One region of the Lysinibacillus sp. OF-1 genome, then DNA from elsewhere that is predicted to be linked to it. Evidence: a T-box and tRNA genes for the amino acid it is inferred to sense, from the RefSeq annotation. Region 1 holds a T-box; the other regions hold tRNA genes.

The links. A T-box is a leader RNA that pairs with one kind of tRNA and senses whether it is charged. The one in region 1 lies ahead of argS (arginine--tRNA ligase), so its partner is inferred to be a tRNA-Arg.
Region 2: it encodes a tRNA-Arg, which carries the amino acid that the T-box ahead of argS (arginine--tRNA ligase) is inferred to sense. The anticodon was not compared.
Region 3: it encodes a tRNA-Arg, which carries the amino acid that the T-box ahead of argS (arginine--tRNA ligase) is inferred to sense. The anticodon was not compared.

The regions. Positions count from the first base shown of each region.
Region 1 covers NZ_CP102798.1:2,222,998-2,229,939, forward strand. Annotated here, with positions in the region: gene NV349_RS10800 (ABC-F family ATP-binding cassette domain-containing protein) at 1-221, opposite strand, end outside; gene NV349_RS10805 (FAD-dependent oxidoreductase) at 852-2,738, shown strand; gene NV349_RS10810 (MFS transporter) at 2,905-4,095, opposite strand; gene NV349_RS10815 (ArsR/SmtB family transcription factor) at 4,218-4,517, opposite strand; T-box leader at 4,631-4,849, shown strand; gene argS (arginine--tRNA ligase) at 4,894-6,567, shown strand; gene NV349_RS10825 (MFS transporter) at 6,719-6,942, shown strand, end outside.
Region 2 covers NZ_CP102798.1:4,222,844-4,229,785, forward strand. Annotated here, with positions in the region: rRNA gene rrf (5S ribosomal RNA) at 16-131, opposite strand; rRNA gene NV349_RS20655 (23S ribosomal RNA) at 317-3,244, opposite strand; rRNA gene NV349_RS20660 (16S ribosomal RNA) at 3,461-5,012, opposite strand; tRNA gene NV349_RS20665 (tRNA-Gly) at 5,210-5,283, opposite strand; tRNA gene NV349_RS20670 (tRNA-Arg) at 5,302-5,378, opposite strand; tRNA gene NV349_RS20675 (tRNA-Leu) at 5,405-5,490, opposite strand; tRNA gene NV349_RS20680 (tRNA-Lys) at 5,557-5,629, opposite strand; tRNA gene NV349_RS20685 (tRNA-Gln) at 5,645-5,719, opposite strand; tRNA gene NV349_RS20690 (tRNA-Asp) at 5,725-5,800, opposite strand; tRNA gene NV349_RS20695 (tRNA-Glu) at 5,832-5,903, opposite strand; tRNA gene NV349_RS20700 (tRNA-Asn) at 5,905-5,981, opposite strand; gene NV349_RS20705 (SprT family protein) at 6,071-6,529, opposite strand; gene NV349_RS20710 (Tex family protein) at 6,604-6,942, opposite strand, start outside.
Region 3 covers NZ_CP102798.1:111,980-118,921, reverse strand. Annotated here, with positions in the region: rRNA gene NV349_RS00620 (23S ribosomal RNA) at 1-341, opposite strand, end outside; tRNA gene NV349_RS00615 (tRNA-Ala) at 431-506, opposite strand; tRNA gene NV349_RS00610 (tRNA-Ile) at 519-595, opposite strand; rRNA gene NV349_RS00605 (16S ribosomal RNA) at 690-2,241, opposite strand; tRNA gene NV349_RS00600 (tRNA-Ala) at 2,389-2,464, opposite strand; tRNA gene NV349_RS00595 (tRNA-Pro) at 2,481-2,557, opposite strand; tRNA gene NV349_RS00590 (tRNA-Arg) at 2,566-2,642, opposite strand; tRNA gene NV349_RS00585 (tRNA-Leu) at 2,651-2,739, opposite strand; tRNA gene NV349_RS00580 (tRNA-Gly) at 2,745-2,819, opposite strand; tRNA gene NV349_RS00575 (tRNA-Leu) at 2,855-2,939, opposite strand; tRNA gene NV349_RS00570 (tRNA-Lys) at 2,957-3,032, opposite strand; tRNA gene NV349_RS00565 (tRNA-Thr) at 3,041-3,116, opposite strand; tRNA gene NV349_RS00560 (tRNA-Val) at 3,120-3,195, opposite strand; rRNA gene rrf (5S ribosomal RNA) at 3,206-3,321, opposite strand; rRNA gene NV349_RS00550 (23S ribosomal RNA) at 3,432-6,359, opposite strand; rRNA gene NV349_RS00545 (16S ribosomal RNA) at 6,543-6,942, opposite strand, start outside.

The DNA of each region.
Region 1 (6,942 bases):
AAGTGGTTTTGTTTTAGGACAGATAAACGTTCGTCCTTGCCCATGGATACGTTACCTTCTTGGGCTTCAATTTCACCAGAAAGGATTTTTAAAAATGTTGATTTACCAGCACCATTTGCCCCAATTAAACCGTAGCAATTTCCTGGTGTGAATTTTATATTTACGTCTTCAAATAGTTTACGATCGCCATAGCGAAGACCTACATTACTAACTTGAATCATGCAAGTTCCTCCTTTTTTCACAATGGCTCTAGTATAGCATGAAATATGTTCCATAGTCTATAAACATTATTAAATCAAGGTTTGGCGTTCTTTCAATAGTTTTTGTTAAACAAAAACTGAATAAAGATACATTTTTAAAATTTTTCTTGCTGTAACTTTCTTTTAGGATGAGACGTCTACATTGTAGTGTGATTAACTGTTTTTGCAAAAGAATAGAAAAATGACATCATTTACCACATGGATATTGTTTGCTTCTTCACAAAGCTATCAACTAAAATAATGCTGATTGTTTACATTCAAGGAAACAACGTCCTGATCATCACTGGTGTGTAGGCACGTCATCCCCGATTTGATTGCTAGCCGATCGTTCCTTTCAATCATCCTAGTTTTCGCAACTAGCATTGTCTAACAGATGGACAAAAAACATCCAATCCTCAAAAAATGATTACATTCATGAGTTTAGGTGAATCCTTTCAAACCAAAGAATTCCGTAGATGAGGCGTTTTAGTTAGCTTTACAGACATGCTTTCATATGGATGCACAGAAAATAGGACATTCAGCTCTTCCAAGAGGCGGAAATGATGATAAAATAAACATGTTTGTGGAAATATTAGTTATCGGAGGTACTTTATGGGTAAGGGCTTATTATGGACAGCCACTTGTGTAATAGTAGTTTTACTTGGGTTTGGAAGCTACTATTTTATAAAAGAAATGACGAACTCTATGGCATACAATAAATTAGTGGATGAGTATAAAAAGCCAGAGCCAATCAAAAATATAGAGACAGAGTATGATGTCATTGTTATTGGTGGTGAACCTGAGGGAGTAGCTGCGGCAGTGGCTGCGGCACGAAATGGTGCTAAAACTTTATTGGTAGAAAAACGACAAGAGTTAGGTGGATTATTTACATACGGAATGTTGAATTTCCTTGATATTCCGCGTGATGGTCGTAACAACTCAATTAGTGAAGGTATTTTTAAGGAATGGCATGAGCTGGTGACAGGGAAAGATGCGTTTGGCATTGTTGGTGCTAAGGCTGCCTTTAAAAAACTGATCGATGAAGAACCTAATTTAACCTTGTCGGTGCAAACCGAGGTCGTGAAAGCGAATGTTCATCAACAACAATTAACGTCAGTGGAATTAAAAAATGAGTACGGTACATATGTAGTGACAGGGAAATCATTTATAGATGCCACGCAGGATGCTGATTTTGCGGCCATGTCCAACGTTCCTTTCTTTGTGGGAGGAGAAGATATTGGCATAAAAGATAAACGCATGGCTGTGACATTAATGTTGCATTTGAAAAATGTCGATTGGGATGAAGTAAAAAAAGCGGCTAAATCCGATGTGTTTGGCGGTGCTAATTTGAATCATACCGTGATGTGGGGCTTTACAAAGCTCCATGATGAATACAAGCCTTTGCAAGAGGGTACACGATTAAGAGGGTTAAACTTAGCTCGTGTAGATGATGAATATTTTATTAATGCATTACAGATTTTTGGTATTGATGGCTTAAATGACAATTCGAAACAAGCTGCTATTGTCGCAGGAAAGAAAGAAACGTTACACATTCTAGAATATTTACAAGCGAATTTTCCAGGGTTTGAAAAGGCTGAAATTATTAGCTATCCAGAGGAACTTTATGTAAGAGAAACGAGACATATTTGGGCGGAATATCAATTAACGATGGCTGACCTGTGGAAAAATAGTGACCAATGGGATAGCATTGGGATTGCTTCTTATCCAGTCGATGTGCAAGCACAAACGCCGCATGATTATGGGTATGTCATTGCAGCGCCAAAGCAGTATGCTATTCCTTTCCGTTCATTAGTACCGAAGGACATTGATGGCTTATTGGTGGTTGGACGCTCTGCAGGGTATTCATCACTGGCGGCAGGTAGTGCGCGCATTGTTCCGACAGGGATGGTGACAGGTGAAGCGGCTGGGACTGCGGCTGCACTAGTCATGAAAGAGGATGTAACCTTTAGAGATATGAGCAAGGATAAACAGTTAATTGCTACGTTAAGAAAACAGCTCGACAAACAGGGAGCATATGTTGATTCATTTTCTATGGAGTACCCATATCAAGGGAAATGGTATGATGAAGCTATTCAAACACTCATTAACTATGGCCTAGTGGTGGGTGGTTATGATAATGATTTAAAAGTGGACAGCCAGGCGACAAAAATAAAGTTTGCTAAAATGTTAAAAGAGAGTATGCTACGAGCTGGTGGAGAAAGTGCAGCAGGTATGAGTGATCAGCTCGAAATTGTCATCAATAAAGTTTATAATAATGGCGAAGAAGCCATTGAACGTGATGAGATGGCTCAATATTTGGCTGACGTCCTCATTGGTGAATCCAATGCGACTAGCTGGGATACATTAAAGGAAAAAGGAATTGTCACTGAAAAAGTAGCAAAGAAAATTTCAGACAATAAGAAATTAAAATTAAAAGAGATGTACGCCATCATGGCTGATGTCATTCATTATGTAGAAAAGAAGCATTCCTCTTCTTGAGGAATGTTTCAGACTGTAGACAAGCTCGAAAAATTTGAGCGTTTGCCTACAGTTTTTTTATTTTACAATAATATAAAGCCGTTGATTTCCACTATGGGCAGCCTCACTCAGTCAGAGATCTCCTTTTGTTTCAAGCAACCTTTACATATAGTGTTAAACGGAAGTATTAAATTTGATCCTTTTGATTTAATCTATAGCTCATGAATGTTAACACTGAGGCTATGAGCGCTAAGATTCCACCAGCCCACGAAAGTTTGTCTAGACTGCCAGAAGCTACGACAAATCCTCCTATTGCAGAACCTAATGCAATCCCCACATTAACAGCAACAGGGGTTAATGAGGATGCAAAGTCTTTTGCAGAGGGAGAATATCTTTCAGCTAAATCCATGAAGTAGAGTTGGACAGTTGCATTAACAGCATATAGCATGACAGCCATTAACATAATAGTCAGTAGCCCTAACCACATAGAGGACATCGTAAAATACAGAGTAAATAAGATAATGGCCTGAATAATGAACGTATAGCGCAATCTACCTAAACCGTTATGCTGAGCAATCTTGCCAGCTAAAAGATTACTAAAGATTGAAAAGAAGCCATAGATTAAGAGAACAATACCTATGTATTTCGTTTCAATACCAAGTTTTTGTTGTAAAATGGGCGTAATAAAAGTATAGATTGTGTATGTTCCAGCAATCGTAAAAACAGGAATGAAGAATGCTAGAATGATTTTAGGTTGCTTAAATAAACTTAATTGCTCTGATAGTGAACTTTTTGTTGCTTTGATATTTCGAGGTAGCACAAACATGCTGATGATAAAGGCAATCCCGCCTAAAGCTGCCGTTAACCAAAATGTCATGTGCCAATTACTCCATTGTCCAACCATTGTTCCTAGAGGTACACCCATGACGTTGGCAATGGTAAAGCCCGCAAATATGAAAGCAATGATAGAGGATCTTTTTTCTTTTGGCATACTATCATTCGCTATGGACATGGCTAATGCTGTAAGTACGCCGCTGACAACAGCCGTAACAACTCTGGAAGTTATTAAAATACCATAGGAACTAGAGAGGGCACTTACAATATTTCCAAGTATAAAGAGGGAAATCAATACTAACATGAGTGGATATTTTGCAAATCTACTAACAAAACCGGTTAAGATGGGTGTACCAATCGCATAGGCGATAGCAAATCCAGAAATCAAGGAACCAGCTGTGGCAATTGGTATACTTAAATCTGTAGAGACCTCCGTTAATAATCCTACAATAACAAATTCACTTGTTCCCATGACAAACGTTAATAAGGTTAATGTGAAGGCTAAAATTTTATGTTTATTGCTAAATGCATTTTCTTTATTCATAATCAAAAAACATCACTCCTTTATATCAATATATCGAGAAATTTCGATGTATTGTGCAAATGTCTATAGCGTATCTATTTATCGTGAATAATCGATATGGCATTTTAAACAGAAACCCAATTTTAATCATTTTGGGTATCTGATACAAGAAACGAGGCAATTTGATGAATCGTTTCTTCTTTTAATTTATAATATGTCCATTGACCATGACGAAAAGATTCGAGAAGTCCAGCCTTTTGCATCATATTTAAGTAGTGAGAAACGGTTGATTGAGAAGTTTGAGCTTTCTCCTGAATATCACCAACACATACGCCTCCTTCGATACTCACTTTTGGGAAATGTTTCTCAGGTTCCTTCAGCCACTGTAAGATGTTTAGCCTAGTCTCGTTTGATAACGCTTTGAAAATTTCAATTGGTTCCATACCGCAATAATATATCGAATTATCTCGATATGTCAATTGCTAAGTACCAACATTATATTTAAAAAATGGTTGACGCCAATAAGGAAGTCCTGTAATATATGTCAAAATCATAGAAAAATTCGATGAAGAAGAGAGTAATTGATGGACAACTGGCAAGCGAGTTAGGGTTGGTGTGAGCCTAATGCAGAACCCATGAATGAAGCGCACTTTGGAGAAGATTCTCGAACAAGTAGTAGAGAATAGCGGGGCGTCACCTCGTTAACAATGGAAAGTGGTCATATTAAATGGCAACTAGAGTGGTACCACGGGATTATAATGCTCTCGTCTCTAATTTTAGAGACGGGGGCTTTTTTATTTGGACAGGAGGAGGATCAAGATGAATAAACAAATCGCTGAAAGTATGGCAGAAGTAGTAAATCATCAATTAACAGCAGATGATATTGCGTCATTATTAGAAAAACCAAAAAGCTCGGAGCTAGGGGACGTGGCATTTCCTTGTTTTACCTTAGCAAAAAGATGGAAAAAGTCACCACAAACTATTGCAGCGGATATAGCAAGTCAATTAAACAATGACAATATCCAGCGTGTGCAAGCTGTTGGAGGCTATGTCAATATTTTTCTAGATCAACAAAAAGTGACGCAACAAGTGCTAAGCAACATCATGCAAGCAAAACAATCATATGGAACTAATCAAACGGGGATGGGAGCTGTCGTCCTAGATTTTTCATCTCCTAATATTGCGAAGCCATTCTCGATGGGGCATTTACGTTCAACAGTCATTGGGAATGCTTTAGCCAATATGGCAGAAAAAAATGGTTATCAAGCGATTCGCATCAATCATTTAGGGGACTGGGGTACACAGTTCGGTAAGCTTATTGTGGCTTATCAATATTGGGGTGATAAGCAAGCCATTACAGCGTCACCAATTGAGGAGCTATTAAAGATTTATGTGCAGTTTCATGAAGAGGCAGAGCAAGACCCAGCACTGATTGAACAGGCACGTGCCGCCTTTAAAGCGTTGGAGGATGGCGATGCAGAGGCACTGGCATTATGGCAATGGTTCCGAGATGTATCATTAGTAGAATTTCAATCAATATACGAGTTGCTAGGAATTCACTTTGATGCTTTTACAGGAGAAGCCTTTTACAATGACAAAATGATGCCTGTTGTGACAGAACTACAAGAAAAAGGGCTCCTAGTGGAATCAGATGGGGCGTATGTTGTGGAGATGGAGGAAATGCCCCCATGCTTAATGACGAAAACAGATGGAGCCACGCTTTATGCGACACGCGATTTAGCTGCTGCCCTGTATCGCCAACAGCATTACCAGCCAGAAAAGATTTTCTACGTTGTTGGCAATGAGCAATCCCTCCATTTTAAACAACTTTTTCAAGTCATCGAAAAAATGGGCTATGCTTGGGCCAAAAATCTACAGCACGTCCCATTTGGGATGATGCTCAAGGATGGCAAAAAAATGTCGACCCGTAAAGGCAAAGTGGTGTTATTAGCAGATGTGCTAGCAGAGGCCATTGCGACGGCGAAGCGTAATATCGAAGAGAAAAATCCCCATCTTCCTAACAAGGAGCGAGTAGCCCAGCAAGTTGGGGTTGGCGCAGTTATATTTAATGATTTGAAATACCATCGCCTCAATGATATTGAATTTTCGATCGAGCAAATGATGAATTTTGAAGGTGAAACAGGTCCTTATGTACAGTATACGTATGCCCGTCTTTGCTCCATTTTAGAAAAAGCAAACGCCCCAGCTGAAGTGATGACCTTCCAGCCATTAGGAGAGCAGGCTTGGCCAATTGTTTTATTACTGGAGCAGTTTCCGAAAGTGGTAGCTACGTCTTTTGATCAGGCTGACCCGTCCCAAATAGCGAAATATGCCTTACAATTGGCCCGTTTATTGAATAAATATTATGCCCAACAGAAAATATTAGCGGATGATGAATATCAAGCGTCACGTCTAGCACTTTGTTCATGTGTTGCGATTGTCTTAAAAGAATCATTCGCCTTATTGGGCATTGAATTACCTGAAAATATGTGACATCTACTGAATCAAGATAAAAAATAGCCATTTTCAAGAAACTGTCCCAAGATTGACCGTCTATCGAAAACATGGTAAAAGGAGAGAGGAATAAATAAACAAACTCTTTCAGCAATGAATGTTGAGTGGCAGTAGAGAGGATATTGAACAAATGGCAAAAAAACAATGGACCCTTTCACTTATACTAGTGGTCATCAGTATATTTTTTGTTGCACTCAATATGAGACCTGCAGTAACAGGGATTGGCCCACTTTATAATGTACTGATGACATCCTTACATGTCTCCAATACAAGTATGAGTTTTCTGACATCCATCCCCGTTTTTTGTATGGGTTTATTTGCACCTTTGGCTGTACCGCTTCAGCGAAAGGTTGG
Region 2 (6,942 bases), 2.0 Mb from region 1:
CTGACTGTTTCTATTGCCTAGCGACGTCCTACTCTCACAGGGGGAAGCCCCCAACTACCATCGGCGCTAAAGAGCTTAACTTCCGTGTTCGGTATGGGAACGGGTGTGACCTCTTTGCCATCATCACTAGACTATGGTCGGCTTTCAATATACATCGCATTTCTTCGTCAGCTTCTGTCGTTCAGTCAGTCACGTACTTGAGTACGCTCCTTCCTTCTCTCCATTGCTTCCTCGAACTACTCGTATCTTGAAACCCTTCATAAAAGAAATTATTCTTTCAAAACTGGATAAACGTGCATTGAATGGTTCAAACGTTTTGGTTAAGTCCTCGATCGATTAGTATTCGTCAGCTCCATGTGTCACCACACTTCCACCTCGAACCTATCTACCTCATCGTCTTTGAGGGATCTTACTTACTTGCGTAATGGGAAATCTCATCTTGAGGGGGGCTTCATGCTTAGATGCTTTCAGCACTTATCCCGTCCACACATAGCTACCCAGCGATGCCTTTGGCAAGACAACTGGTACACCAGCGGTGTGTCCATCCCGGTCCTCTCGTACTAAGGACAGCTCCTCTCAAATTTCCTACGCCCACGACGGATAGGGACCGAACTGTCTCACGACGTTCTGAACCCAGCTCGCGTACCGCTTTAATGGGCGAACAGCCCAACCCTTGGGACCGACTACAGCCCCAGGATGCGATGAGCCGACATCGAGGTGCCAAACCTCCCCGTCGATGTGGACTCTTGGGGGAGATAAGCCTGTTATCCCCGGGGTAGCTTTTATCCGTTGAGCGATGGCCCTTCCATGCGGAACCACCGGATCACTAAGCCCGTCTTTCGACCCTGCTCGACTTGTAGGTCTCGCAGTCAAGCTCCCTTGTGCCTTTACACTCTACGAATGATTTCCAACCATTCTGAGGGAACCTTTGGGCGCCTCCGTTACCTTTTAGGAGGCGACCGCCCCAGTCAAACTGTCCGCCTGACACTGTCTCCTGCCCCGCTAAGGGGCATGGGTTAGAATTTCAATACAACCAGGGTAGTATCCCACCGACGCCTCCTTCGAAGCTGGCGCTCCGAGATCTCTGGCTCCTACCTATCCTGTACAAGTTGTACCAAAATTCAATATCAGGCTACAGTAAAGCTCCACGGGGTCTTTCCGTCCTGTCGCGGGTAACCTGCATCTTCACAGGTACTATAATTTCACCGAGTCTCTCGTTGAGACAGTGCCCAGATCGTTACGCCTTTCGTGCGGGTCGGAACTTACCCGACAAGGAATTTCGCTACCTTAGGACCGTTATAGTTACGGCCGCCGTTTACTGGGGCTTCAATTCGCAGCTTCGCTTGCGCTAACCACTCCTCTTAACCTTCCAGCACCGGGCAGGCGTCAGCCCCTATACGTCACCTTACGGTTTTGCAGAGACCTGTGTTTTTGCTAAACAGTCGCCTGGGCCTATTCACTGCGGCTCTCATGCGCTTGCACGCTCAAGAGCACCCCTTCTCCCGAAGTTACGGGGTCATTTTGCCGAGTTCCTTAACGAGAGTTCTCTCGCACACCTTAGGATTCTCTCCTCGACTACCTGTGTCGGTTTGCGGTACGGGCACCTCTCACCTCGATAGAGGCTTTTCTTGGCAGTGTGAAATCAGGAACTTCGTCCATACGGACTCGCCATCACAGCTCAACGTTACAGTGTGCGGATTTGCCTACACACACGCCTTACTGCTTGGACGCGCATAACCAACAGCGCGCTTACCCTATCCTACTGCGTCCCCCCATTTCTCAAACGGTGAGGAGGTGGTACAGGAATATCAACCTGTTGTCCATCGCCTACGCCTATCGGCCTCGGCTTAGGTCCCGACTAACCCTGAGCGGACGAGCCTTCCTCAGGAAACCTTAGTCATACGGTGGACGGGATTCTCACCCGTCTTTCGCTACTCATACCGGCATTCTCACTTCTAAGCGCTCCACCAGTCCTTCCGGTCTGACTTCAACGCACTTAGAACGCTCTCCTACCACTGACATCGTAGATGTCAATCCACAGCTTCGGTGAATCGTTTAGCCCCGATACATTTTCGGCGCAGCGTCACTCGACCAGTGAGCTATTACGCACTCTTTAAATGATGGCTGCTTCTAAGCCAACATCCTGGTTGTCTGTGCAACGCCACATCCTTTTCCACTTAACGATTACTTTGGGACCTTAGCTGGTGGTCTGGGCTGTTTCCCTTTTGACTACGGATCTTATCACTCGCAGTCTGACTCCCGTGTATAAATATCTGGCATTCGGAGTTTGTCTGAATTCGGTAAACCGGGATGGCCCCCTAGTCCAAACAGTGCTCTACCTCCAGTATTCTCATCACGAGGCTAGCCCTAAAGCTATTTCGGAGAGAACCAGCTATCTCCAAGTTCGATTGGAATTTCTCCGCTACCCACACCTCATCCCCGCACTTTTCAACGTGCGTGGGTTCGGGCCTCCAGTAAGTGTTACCTTACCTTCACCCTGGACATGGGTAGATCACCTGGTTTCGGGTCTACGACCACGTACTATTTCGCCCTATTCAGACTCGCTTTCGCTGCGGCTCCGCCTTCTAAAGCTTAACCTCGCACGTAATCGTAACTCGCCGGTTCATTCTACAAAAGGCACGCTATCACCCATTAACGGGCTCTAACTACTTGTAGGCACACGGTTTCAGGATCTCTTTCACTCCCCTTCCGGGGTGCTTTTCACCTTTCCCTCACGGTACTGGTTCACTATCGGTCACTAGGTAGTATTTAGCCTTGGGAGATGGTCCTCCCGGATTCCGACGGAATTTCACGTGTTCCGCCGTACTCAGGATCCACTCAGGAGAGAACGAACTTTCGACTACAGGGCTTTTACCTGCTCTGGCGGACCTTTCCAAGTCGCTTCATCTAACTCGCTCTTTTGTAACTCCGTATTGAGTGTCCTACAACCCCAAGAGGCAAGCCTCTTGGTTTGGGCTCTTCCCGTTTCGCTCGCCGCTACTCAGGGAATCGATTTTTCTTTCTCTTCCTCCAGGTACTTAGATGTTTCAGTTCCCTGGGTCTGCCTTCAAGACGCTATGTATTCACGTCAAGATACTACGCGATTAAACGTAGTGGGTTCCCCCATTCGGAAATCTCCGGATCAAAGCTCACTTACAGCTCCCCGAAGCATATCGGTGTTAGTGCCGTCCTTCTTCGGCTCCTAGTGCCAAGGCATTCGCCGTGCGCCCTTAATAACTTAACCTAACGGCTTTCAATAAAAATATCGGAAACCTCTTAATGTTATTAAGCCTATAAAAAACTTAAAAAAATAAATGTGTTTGTTACAATTTCAATGTCGTTTTATCCAGTTTTCAAAGAACAAGTTTTGAAGATTTTCATTCAGAAGAATGAACCTTCAAAACTGAACGCAAAACGTAATCTTACAAACCCTAGGTTTGTATTCCGAAATAATCCTTAGAAAGGAGGTGATCCAGCCGCACCTTCCGATACGGCTACCTTGTTACGACTTCACCCCAATCATCTATCCCACCTTCGGCGGCTGGCTCCAAAAGGTTACCTCACCGACTTCGGGTGTTACAAACTCTCGTGGTGTGACGGGCGGTGTGTACAAGGCCCGGGAACGTATTCACCGCGGCATGCTGATCCGCGATTACTAGCGATTCCGGCTTCATGTAGGCGAGTTGCAGCCTACAATCCGAACTGAGAACGACTTTATCGGATTAGCTCCCTCTCGCGAGTTGGCAACCGTTTGTATCGTCCATTGTAGCACGTGTGTAGCCCAGGTCATAAGGGGCATGATGATTTGACGTCATCCCCACCTTCCTCCGGTTTGTCACCGGCAGTCACCTTAGAGTGCCCAACTAAATGATGGCAACTAAGATCAAGGGTTGCGCTCGTTGCGGGACTTAACCCAACATCTCACGACACGAGCTGACGACAACCATGCACCACCTGTCACCGTTGCCCCCGAAGGGGAAACTATATCTCTACAGTGGTCAACGGGATGTCAAGACCTGGTAAGGTTCTTCGCGTTGCTTCGAATTAAACCACATGCTCCACCGCTTGTGCGGGCCCCCGTCAATTCCTTTGAGTTTCAGTCTTGCGACCGTACTCCCCAGGCGGAGTGCTTAATGCGTTAGCTGCAGCACTAAGGGGCGGAAACCCCCTAACACTTAGCACTCATCGTTTACGGCGTGGACTACCAGGGTATCTAATCCTGTTTGCTCCCCACGCTTTCGCGCCTCAGTGTCAGTTACAGACCAGATAGTCGCCTTCGCCACTGGTGTTCCTCCAAATCTCTACGCATTTCACCGCTACACTTGGAATTCCACTATCCTCTTCTGCACTCAAGTCTCCCAGTTTCCAATGACCCTCCACGGTTGAGCCGTGGGCTTTCACATCAGACTTAAGAAACCACCTGCGCGCGCTTTACGCCCAATAATTCCGGACAACGCTTGCCACCTACGTATTACCGCGGCTGCTGGCACGTAGTTAGCCGTGGCTTTCTAATAAGGTACCGTCAAGGTACAGCCAGTTACTACTGTACTTGTTCTTCCCTTACAACAGAGTTTTACGAACCGAAATCCTTCTTCACTCACGCGGCGTTGCTCCATCAGGCTTTCGCCCATTGTGGAAGATTCCCTACTGCTGCCTCCCGTAGGAGTCTGGGCCGTGTCTCAGTCCCAGTGTGGCCGATCACCCTCTCAGGTCGGCTACGCATCGTCGCCTTGGTGAGCCGTTACCTCACCAACTAGCTAATGCGCCGCGGGCCCATCCTATAGCGACAGCCGAAACCGTCTTTCAGTGTTTCACCATGAGGTGAAACAGATTATTCGGTATTAGCCCCGGTTTCCCGGAGTTATCCCAAACTATAAGGTAGGTTGCCCACGTGTTACTCACCCGTCCGCCGCTAACGTCGAAGGAGCAAGCTCCTTCTCTGTTCGCTCGACTTGCATGTATTAGGCACGCCGCCAGCGTTCGTCCTGAGCCAGGATCAAACTCTCCATAAAAGAAATTTGAATAGCTCAAATTGTTTTGCTGGCATCAATTTTGATGTCCAAAATTTTGTTTCGTTCACTAACCAAAGCTAGTTACTGAAAACTTTATTGATTACGTTTTGCTTGTTCAGTTTTCAAGGTTCATATCATTGTCTCTTCGGACAACTTCTTTAGTCTATCAGACAACCGGAAAGTTGTCAACACTTTTTTGGAGCGGGTGATGAGAATCGAACTCACGACATCAGCTTGGAAGGCTGAGGTTTTACCATTAAACTACACCCGCATAATATGATTTATAAATTGGCGCGCCCGGCAGGAGTCGAACCCACAACCTTCTGATCCGTAGTCAGACGCTCTATCCAATTGAGCTACGGGCGCATATAAGAATATAAAATTAATTGACTTGGTGCGGCCGAGAGGACTTGAACCTCCACGGGGTTGCCCCCACTAGGCCCTCAACCTAGCGCGTCTGCCGTTCCGCCACGACCGCATTCAATCAGTAACTTTCTCATTATACTACAAGGAACTGAGAAGTCAATGTTTTTTCCTAAAAAGATGAGCCATGAAGGACTCGAACCTTCGACCCTCTGATTAAAAGTCAGATGCTCTACCAACTGAGCTAATGGCTCAAATTAAGAAATGAATGGCTGGGGTACTAGGATTCGAACCTAGGCATGACGGAATCAAAATCCGTTGCCTTACCGCTTGGCTATACCCCAAAAAGTGGCGGTCCCGACCGGGATCGAACCGGCGATCTCCTGCGTGACAGGCAGGCATGTTAACCGCTACACCACGGGACCAATAAATAGTATTAATTAAATTATGAAGAAATGACCCCTACGGGATTCGAACCCGTGTTACCGCCGTGAAAGGGCGGTGTCTTAACCACTTGACCAAGGGGCCATGGCTCCGAAGGCAGGACTCGAACCTGCGACAACCTGATTAACAGTCAGGTGCTACTACCAACTGAGCTACTTCGGAATACTATGTTTTGCTGTCGTCGTTATCTTGTCGACTTTTACTATTATAGGGACAACTCAACAAAACGTCAACTATTTTTTTATGATTTTTTATTCCACTAGTATTAGCCTACCCAAACACTTACTACAGCAATACTTCTCAACATTCATTTTTATTTTCCGTACATATAGTTGTTGGCAATTGACACAAGTATAAGTATGACGATGATGTCTTTTAGTTGTAGCTTTAGGGGGTTGTAAAACTGAGCAAAATCGAGGTGCATTTACTTTTCTTAATAGCTCTCGAAAATCTTTATCTCGATGTTGATACCCTTTACCTTCAATATGTAAATGATAATGACATAATTCATGGAGTACAATACCTTCAATCTCTCTATAGCCATATAACTCATAGGCTTTCGGGTTTATCTCAATATTATGAGATTGTAAAAGATATCGTCCACCAGTTGAACGTAATCTAGCATTAAAGTAAGCCTGATGCTGAAAAGGTTTTTGAAAGCTTTCCAAGGATAAGCTGTGAACAAGTTGTTGTAACTCCTCATTGTTCATATATTAATCACCTCTAACAACAAGAATACCACACTGTGTAGTATAGACAGTGTGGTAAATATTTATTACTTAAATTATAATGTTTGATTTTTAGGCGGAAGCATTGTTAAAGAAATACGCCCTTTATTGACATCTATTTGTTCTACCCATACTGTGACAATATCACCTAGTGCAACAACTTCTAACGGATGTTTAATGCGTTTGTTTTGTAATTTAGATATATGCACCAACCCGTCTTGCTTTACGCCAATATCAACAAACGCTCCAAAGTCCACCACATTTCTCACTGTGCCCTGCAATTCCATACCTACTTTTAAATCTTCCATTTTTAATACATCTGTTTTAAGCAAAGGCTGTGGGAAAGCATCACGTGGGTCACGACTTGGTTTCATTAAAGTATCCACAATATCTTG
Region 3 (6,942 bases), 2.1 Mb from region 1:
TCATCTAACTCGCTCTTTTGTAACTCCGTATTGAGTGTCCTACAACCCCAAGAGGCAAGCCTCTTGGTTTGGGCTCTTCCCGTTTCGCTCGCCGCTACTCAGGGAATCGATTTTTCTTTCTCTTCCTCCAGGTACTTAGATGTTTCAGTTCCCTGGGTCTGCCTTCAAGACGCTATGTATTCACGTCAAGATACTACGCGATTAAACGTAGTGGGTTCCCCCATTCGGAAATCTCCGGATCAAAGCTCACTTACAGCTCCCCGAAGCATATCGGTGTTAGTGCCGTCCTTCTTCGGCTCCTAGTGCCAAGGCATTCGCCGTGCGCCCTTAATAACTTAACCAAGTTATTAAGCCTATAAAAAAACTTAAAAAATAAATGTGTTTGTTACAATTTCAATGTCGTTTTATCCAGTTTTCAAAGAACAAAGATTGGTGGAGCCTAGCGGGATCGAACCGCTGACCTCCTGCGTGCAAGGCAGGCGCTCTCCCAGCTGAGCTAAGGCCCCAAGAGGTATATATGGTGGGCCTAAATGGACTCGAACCATCGACCTCACGCTTATCAGGCGTGCGCTCTAACCAGCTGAGCTATAGGCCCTCTTGGAAGTTTTATATTATTTAATAAACCTTCAAAACTGAACGCAAAACGTAATCTTACAAACCCTAGGTTTGTATTCCGAAATAATCCTTAGAAAGGAGGTGATCCAGCCGCACCTTCCGATACGGCTACCTTGTTACGACTTCACCCCAATCATCTATCCCACCTTCGGCGGCTGGCTCCAAAAGGTTACCTCACCGACTTCGGGTGTTACAAACTCTCGTGGTGTGACGGGCGGTGTGTACAAGGCCCGGGAACGTATTCACCGCGGCATGCTGATCCGCGATTACTAGCGATTCCGGCTTCATGTAGGCGAGTTGCAGCCTACAATCCGAACTGAGAACGACTTTATCGGATTAGCTCCCTCTCGCGAGTTGGCAACCGTTTGTATCGTCCATTGTAGCACGTGTGTAGCCCAGGTCATAAGGGGCATGATGATTTGACGTCATCCCCACCTTCCTCCGGTTTGTCACCGGCAGTCACCTTAGAGTGCCCAACTAAATGATGGCAACTAAGATCAAGGGTTGCGCTCGTTGCGGGACTTAACCCAACATCTCACGACACGAGCTGACGACAACCATGCACCACCTGTCACCGTTGCCCCCGAAGGGGAAACTATATCTCTACAGTGGTCAACGGGATGTCAAGACCTGGTAAGGTTCTTCGCGTTGCTTCGAATTAAACCACATGCTCCACCGCTTGTGCGGGCCCCCGTCAATTCCTTTGAGTTTCAGTCTTGCGACCGTACTCCCCAGGCGGAGTGCTTAATGCGTTAGCTGCAGCACTAAGGGGCGGAAACCCCCTAACACTTAGCACTCATCGTTTACGGCGTGGACTACCAGGGTATCTAATCCTGTTTGCTCCCCACGCTTTCGCGCCTCAGTGTCAGTTACAGACCAGATAGTCGCCTTCGCCACTGGTGTTCCTCCAAATCTCTACGCATTTCACCGCTACACTTGGAATTCCACTATCCTCTTCTGCACTCAAGTCTCCCAGTTTCCAATGACCCTCCACGGTTGAGCCGTGGGCTTTCACATCAGACTTAAGAAACCACCTGCGCGCGCTTTACGCCCAATAATTCCGGACAACGCTTGCCACCTACGTATTACCGCGGCTGCTGGCACGTAGTTAGCCGTGGCTTTCTAATAAGGTACCGTCAAGGTACAGCCAGTTACTACTGTACTTGTTCTTCCCTTACAACAGAGTTTTACGAACCGAAATCCTTCTTCACTCACGCGGCGTTGCTCCATCAGGCTTTCGCCCATTGTGGAAGATTCCCTACTGCTGCCTCCCGTAGGAGTCTGGGCCGTGTCTCAGTCCCAGTGTGGCCGATCACCCTCTCAGGTCGGCTACGCATCGTCGCCTTGGTGAGCCGTTACCTCACCAACTAGCTAATGCGCCGCGGGCCCATCCTATAGCGACAGCCGAAACCGTCTTTCAGTGTTTCACCATGAGGTGAAACAGATTATTCGGTATTAGCCCCGGTTTCCCGGAGTTATCCCAAACTATAAGGTAGGTTGCCCACGTGTTACTCACCCGTCCGCCGCTAACGTCGAAGGAGCAAGCTCCTTCTCTGTTCGCTCGACTTGCATGTATTAGGCACGCCGCCAGCGTTCGTCCTGAGCCAGGATCAAACTCTCCATAAAAGAAATTTGAATAGCTCAAATTGTTTTGCTGGCATCAATTTTGATGTCCAAAATTTTGTTTTGTTCACTAACCGAAGTTAGTTACTGAAAACTTTATTGATTACGTTTTGCTTGTTCAGTTTTCAAGGTTCATTTAATAAATCGAATTGGTGGAGCCTAGCGGGATCGAACCGCTGACCTCCTGCGTGCAAGGCAGGCGCTCTCCCAGCTGAGCTAAGGCCCCATATATTTTTAGGAAATGGTCGGGAAGACAGGATTCGAACCTGCGACCCCTTGGTCCCAAACCAAGTGCTCTACCAAGCTGAGCTACTTCCCGTTCTTTTTTGGCGCGCCCGACAGGAGTCGAACCCATAACCTTCTGATCCGTAGTCAGACGCTCTATCCAATTGAGCTACGGGCGCATTAAAAATGGTGCCGAGGACCGGAATCGAACCGGTACGGTAGTCACCTACCGCAGGATTTTAAGTCCTGTGCGTCTGCCAGTTCCGCCACCCCGGCACATTTGGAGCGGAAGACGAGGTTCGAACTCGCGACCCCCACCTTGGCAAGGTGGTGTTCTACCACTGAACTACTTCCGCATGTGCATAAGTTTTTTTATCTGGCAATGAAATAATGGTGCGGGTGAAGGGAGTCGAACCCCCACGCCTTGCGGCGCTAGATCCTAAGTCTAGTGCGTCTGCCAATTCCGCCACACCCGCTTATTATTATTTAAAAATGGTGAGCCATGAAGGACTCGAACCTTCGACCCTCTGATTAAAAGTCAGATGCTCTACCAACTGAGCTAATGGCTCTAAAAAAATGGTGCCGGCTATAGGAATCGAACCCACGACCTACTGATTACAAGTCAGTTGCTCTACCTGCTGAGCTAAACCGGCATATGGTGGAGGATGACGGGCTCGAACCGCCGACCCTCTGCTTGTAAGGCAGATGCTCTCCCAGCTGAGCTAATCCTCCTGGGTATTATGCCTAGCGACGTCCTACTCTCACAGGGGGAAGCCCCCAACTACCATCGGCGCTAAAGAGCTTAACTTCCGTGTTCGGTATGGGAACGGGTGTGACCTCTTTGCCATCATCACTAGACTATGGTCGACCTTCCATACACGGCATACTACTGTGTCTAGAAGCTCTCTTTTTTGAAAGAATTGTTCTTTCAAAACTGGATAAACGGTTCATTGAATGGTTCAAACATTTTGGTTAAGTCCTCGATCGATTAGTATTCGTCAGCTCCATGTGTCACCACACTTCCACCTCGAACCTATCTACCTCATCGTCTTTGAGGGATCTTACTTACTTGCGTAATGGGAAATCTCATCTTGAGGGGGGCTTCATGCTTAGATGCTTTCAGCACTTATCCCGTCCACACATAGCTACCCAGCGATGCCTTTGGCAAGACAACTGGTACACCAGCGGTGTGTCCATCCCGGTCCTCTCGTACTAAGGACAGCTCCTCTCAAATTTCCTACGCCCACGACGGATAGGGACCGAACTGTCTCACGACGTTCTGAACCCAGCTCGCGTACCGCTTTAATGGGCGAACAGCCCAACCCTTGGGACCGACTACAGCCCCAGGATGCGATGAGCCGACATCGAGGTGCCAAACCTCCCCGTCGATGTGGACTCTTGGGGGAGATAAGCCTGTTATCCCCGGGGTAGCTTTTATCCGTTGAGCGATGGCCCTTCCATGCGGAACCACCGGATCACTAAGCCCGTCTTTCGACCCTGCTCGACTTGTAGGTCTCGCAGTCAAGCTCCCTTGTGCCTTTACACTCTACGAATGATTTCCAACCATTCTGAGGGAACCTTTGGGCGCCTCCGTTACCTTTTAGGAGGCGACCGCCCCAGTCAAACTGTCCGCCTGACACTGTCTCCTGCCCCGCTAAGGGGCATGGGTTAGAATTTCAATACAACCAGGGTAGTATCCCACCGACGCCTCCTTCGAAGCTGGCGCTCCGAGATCTCTGGCTCCTACCTATCCTGTACAAGTTGTACCAAAATTCAATATCAGGCTACAGTAAAGCTCCACGGGGTCTTTCCGTCCTGTCGCGGGTAACCTGCATCTTCACAGGTACTATAATTTCACCGAGTCTCTCGTTGAGACAGTGCCCAGATCGTTACGCCTTTCGTGCGGGTCGGAACTTACCCGACAAGGAATTTCGCTACCTTAGGACCGTTATAGTTACGGCCGCCGTTTACTGGGGCTTCAATTCGCAGCTTCGCTTGCGCTAACCACTCCTCTTAACCTTCCAGCACCGGGCAGGCGTCAGCCCCTATACGTCACCTTACGGTTTTGCAGAGACCTGTGTTTTTGCTAAACAGTCGCCTGGGCCTATTCACTGCGGCTCTCATGCGCTTGCACGCTCAAGAGCACCCCTTCTCCCGAAGTTACGGGGTCATTTTGCCGAGTTCCTTAACGAGAGTTCTCTCGCACACCTTAGGATTCTCTCCTCGACTACCTGTGTCGGTTTGCGGTACGGGCACCTCTCACCTCGATAGAGGCTTTTCTTGGCAGTGTGAAATCAGGAACTTCGTCCATACGGACTCGCCATCACAGCTCAACGTTACAGTGTGCGGATTTGCCTACACACACGCCTTACTGCTTGGACGCGCATAACCAACAGCGCGCTTACCCTATCCTACTGCGTCCCCCCATTTCTCAAACGGTGAGGAGGTGGTACAGGAATATCAACCTGTTGTCCATCGCCTACGCCTATCGGCCTCGGCTTAGGTCCCGACTAACCCTGAGCGGACGAGCCTTCCTCAGGAAACCTTAGTCATACGGTGGACGGGATTCTCACCCGTCTTTCGCTACTCATACCGGCATTCTCACTTCTAAGCGCTCCACCAGTCCTTCCGGTCTGACTTCAACGCACTTAGAACGCTCTCCTACCACTGACATCGTAGATGTCAATCCACAGCTTCGGTGAATCGTTTAGCCCCGATACATTTTCGGCGCAGCGTCACTCGACCAGTGAGCTATTACGCACTCTTTAAATGATGGCTGCTTCTAAGCCAACATCCTGGTTGTCTGTGCAACGCCACATCCTTTTCCACTTAACGATTACTTTGGGACCTTAGCTGGTGGTCTGGGCTGTTTCCCTTTTGACTACGGATCTTATCACTCGCAGTCTGACTCCCGTGTATAAATATCTGGCATTCGGAGTTTGTCTGAATTCGGTAAACCGGGATGGCCCCCTAGTCCAAACAGTGCTCTACCTCCAGTATTCTCATCACGAGGCTAGCCCTAAAGCTATTTCGGAGAGAACCAGCTATCTCCAAGTTCGATTGGAATTTCTCCGCTACCCACACCTCATCCCCGCACTTTTCAACGTGCGTGGGTTCGGGCCTCCAGTAAGTGTTACCTTACCTTCACCCTGGACATGGGTAGATCACCTGGTTTCGGGTCTACGACCACGTACTATTTCGCCCTATTCAGACTCGCTTTCGCTGCGGCTCCGCCTTCTAAAGCTTAACCTCGCACGTAATCGTAACTCGCCGGTTCATTCTACAAAAGGCACGCTATCACCCATTAACGGGCTCTAACTACTTGTAGGCACACGGTTTCAGGATCTCTTTCACTCCCCTTCCGGGGTGCTTTTCACCTTTCCCTCACGGTACTGGTTCACTATCGGTCACTAGGTAGTATTTAGCCTTGGGAGATGGTCCTCCCGGATTCCGACGGAATTTCACGTGTTCCGCCGTACTCAGGATCCACTCAGGAGAGAACGAACTTTCGACTACAGGGCTTTTACCTGCTCTGGCGGACCTTTCCAAGTCGCTTCATCTAACTCGCTCTTTTGTAACTCCGTATTGAGTGTCCTACAACCCCAAGAGGCAAGCCTCTTGGTTTGGGCTCTTCCCGTTTCGCTCGCCGCTACTCAGGGAATCGATTTTTCTTTCTCTTCCTCCAGGTACTTAGATGTTTCAGTTCCCTGGGTCTGCCTTCAAGACGCTATGTATTCACGTCAAGATACTACGCGATTAAACGTAGTGGGTTCCCCCATTCGGAAATCTCCGGATCAAAGCTCACTTACAGCTCCCCGAAGCATATCGGTGTTAGTGCCGTCCTTCTTCGGCTCCTAGTGCCAAGGCATTCGCCGTGCGCCCTTAATAACTTAACCAAGTTATTAAGCCTATAAAAAAACTTAAAAAATAAATGTGTTTGTTACAATTTCAATGTCGTTTTATCCAGTTTTCAAAGAACAAGTTTTGAAGCTTTTCATTCAAGAAAGAATGAACCTTCAAAACTGAACGCAAAACGTAATCTTACAAACCCTAGGTTTGTATTCCGAAATAATCCTTAGAAAGGAGGTGATCCAGCCGCACCTTCCGATACGGCTACCTTGTTACGACTTCACCCCAATCATCTATCCCACCTTCGGCGGCTGGCTCCAAAAGGTTACCTCACCGACTTCGGGTGTTACAAACTCTCGTGGTGTGACGGGCGGTGTGTACAAGGCCCGGGAACGTATTCACCGCGGCATGCTGATCCGCGATTACTAGCGATTCCGGCTTCATGTAGGCGAGTTGCAGCCTACAATCCGAACTGAGAACGACTTTATCGGATTAGCTCCCTCTCGCGAGTTGGCAACCGTTTGTATCGTCCATTGTAGCACGTGTGTAGCCCAGGTCATAAGGGGCATGATGATTTGACGTCATCCCCACCTTCCTCCGGTTTGTCACCGGCAGTCACCTTAGAGTGCC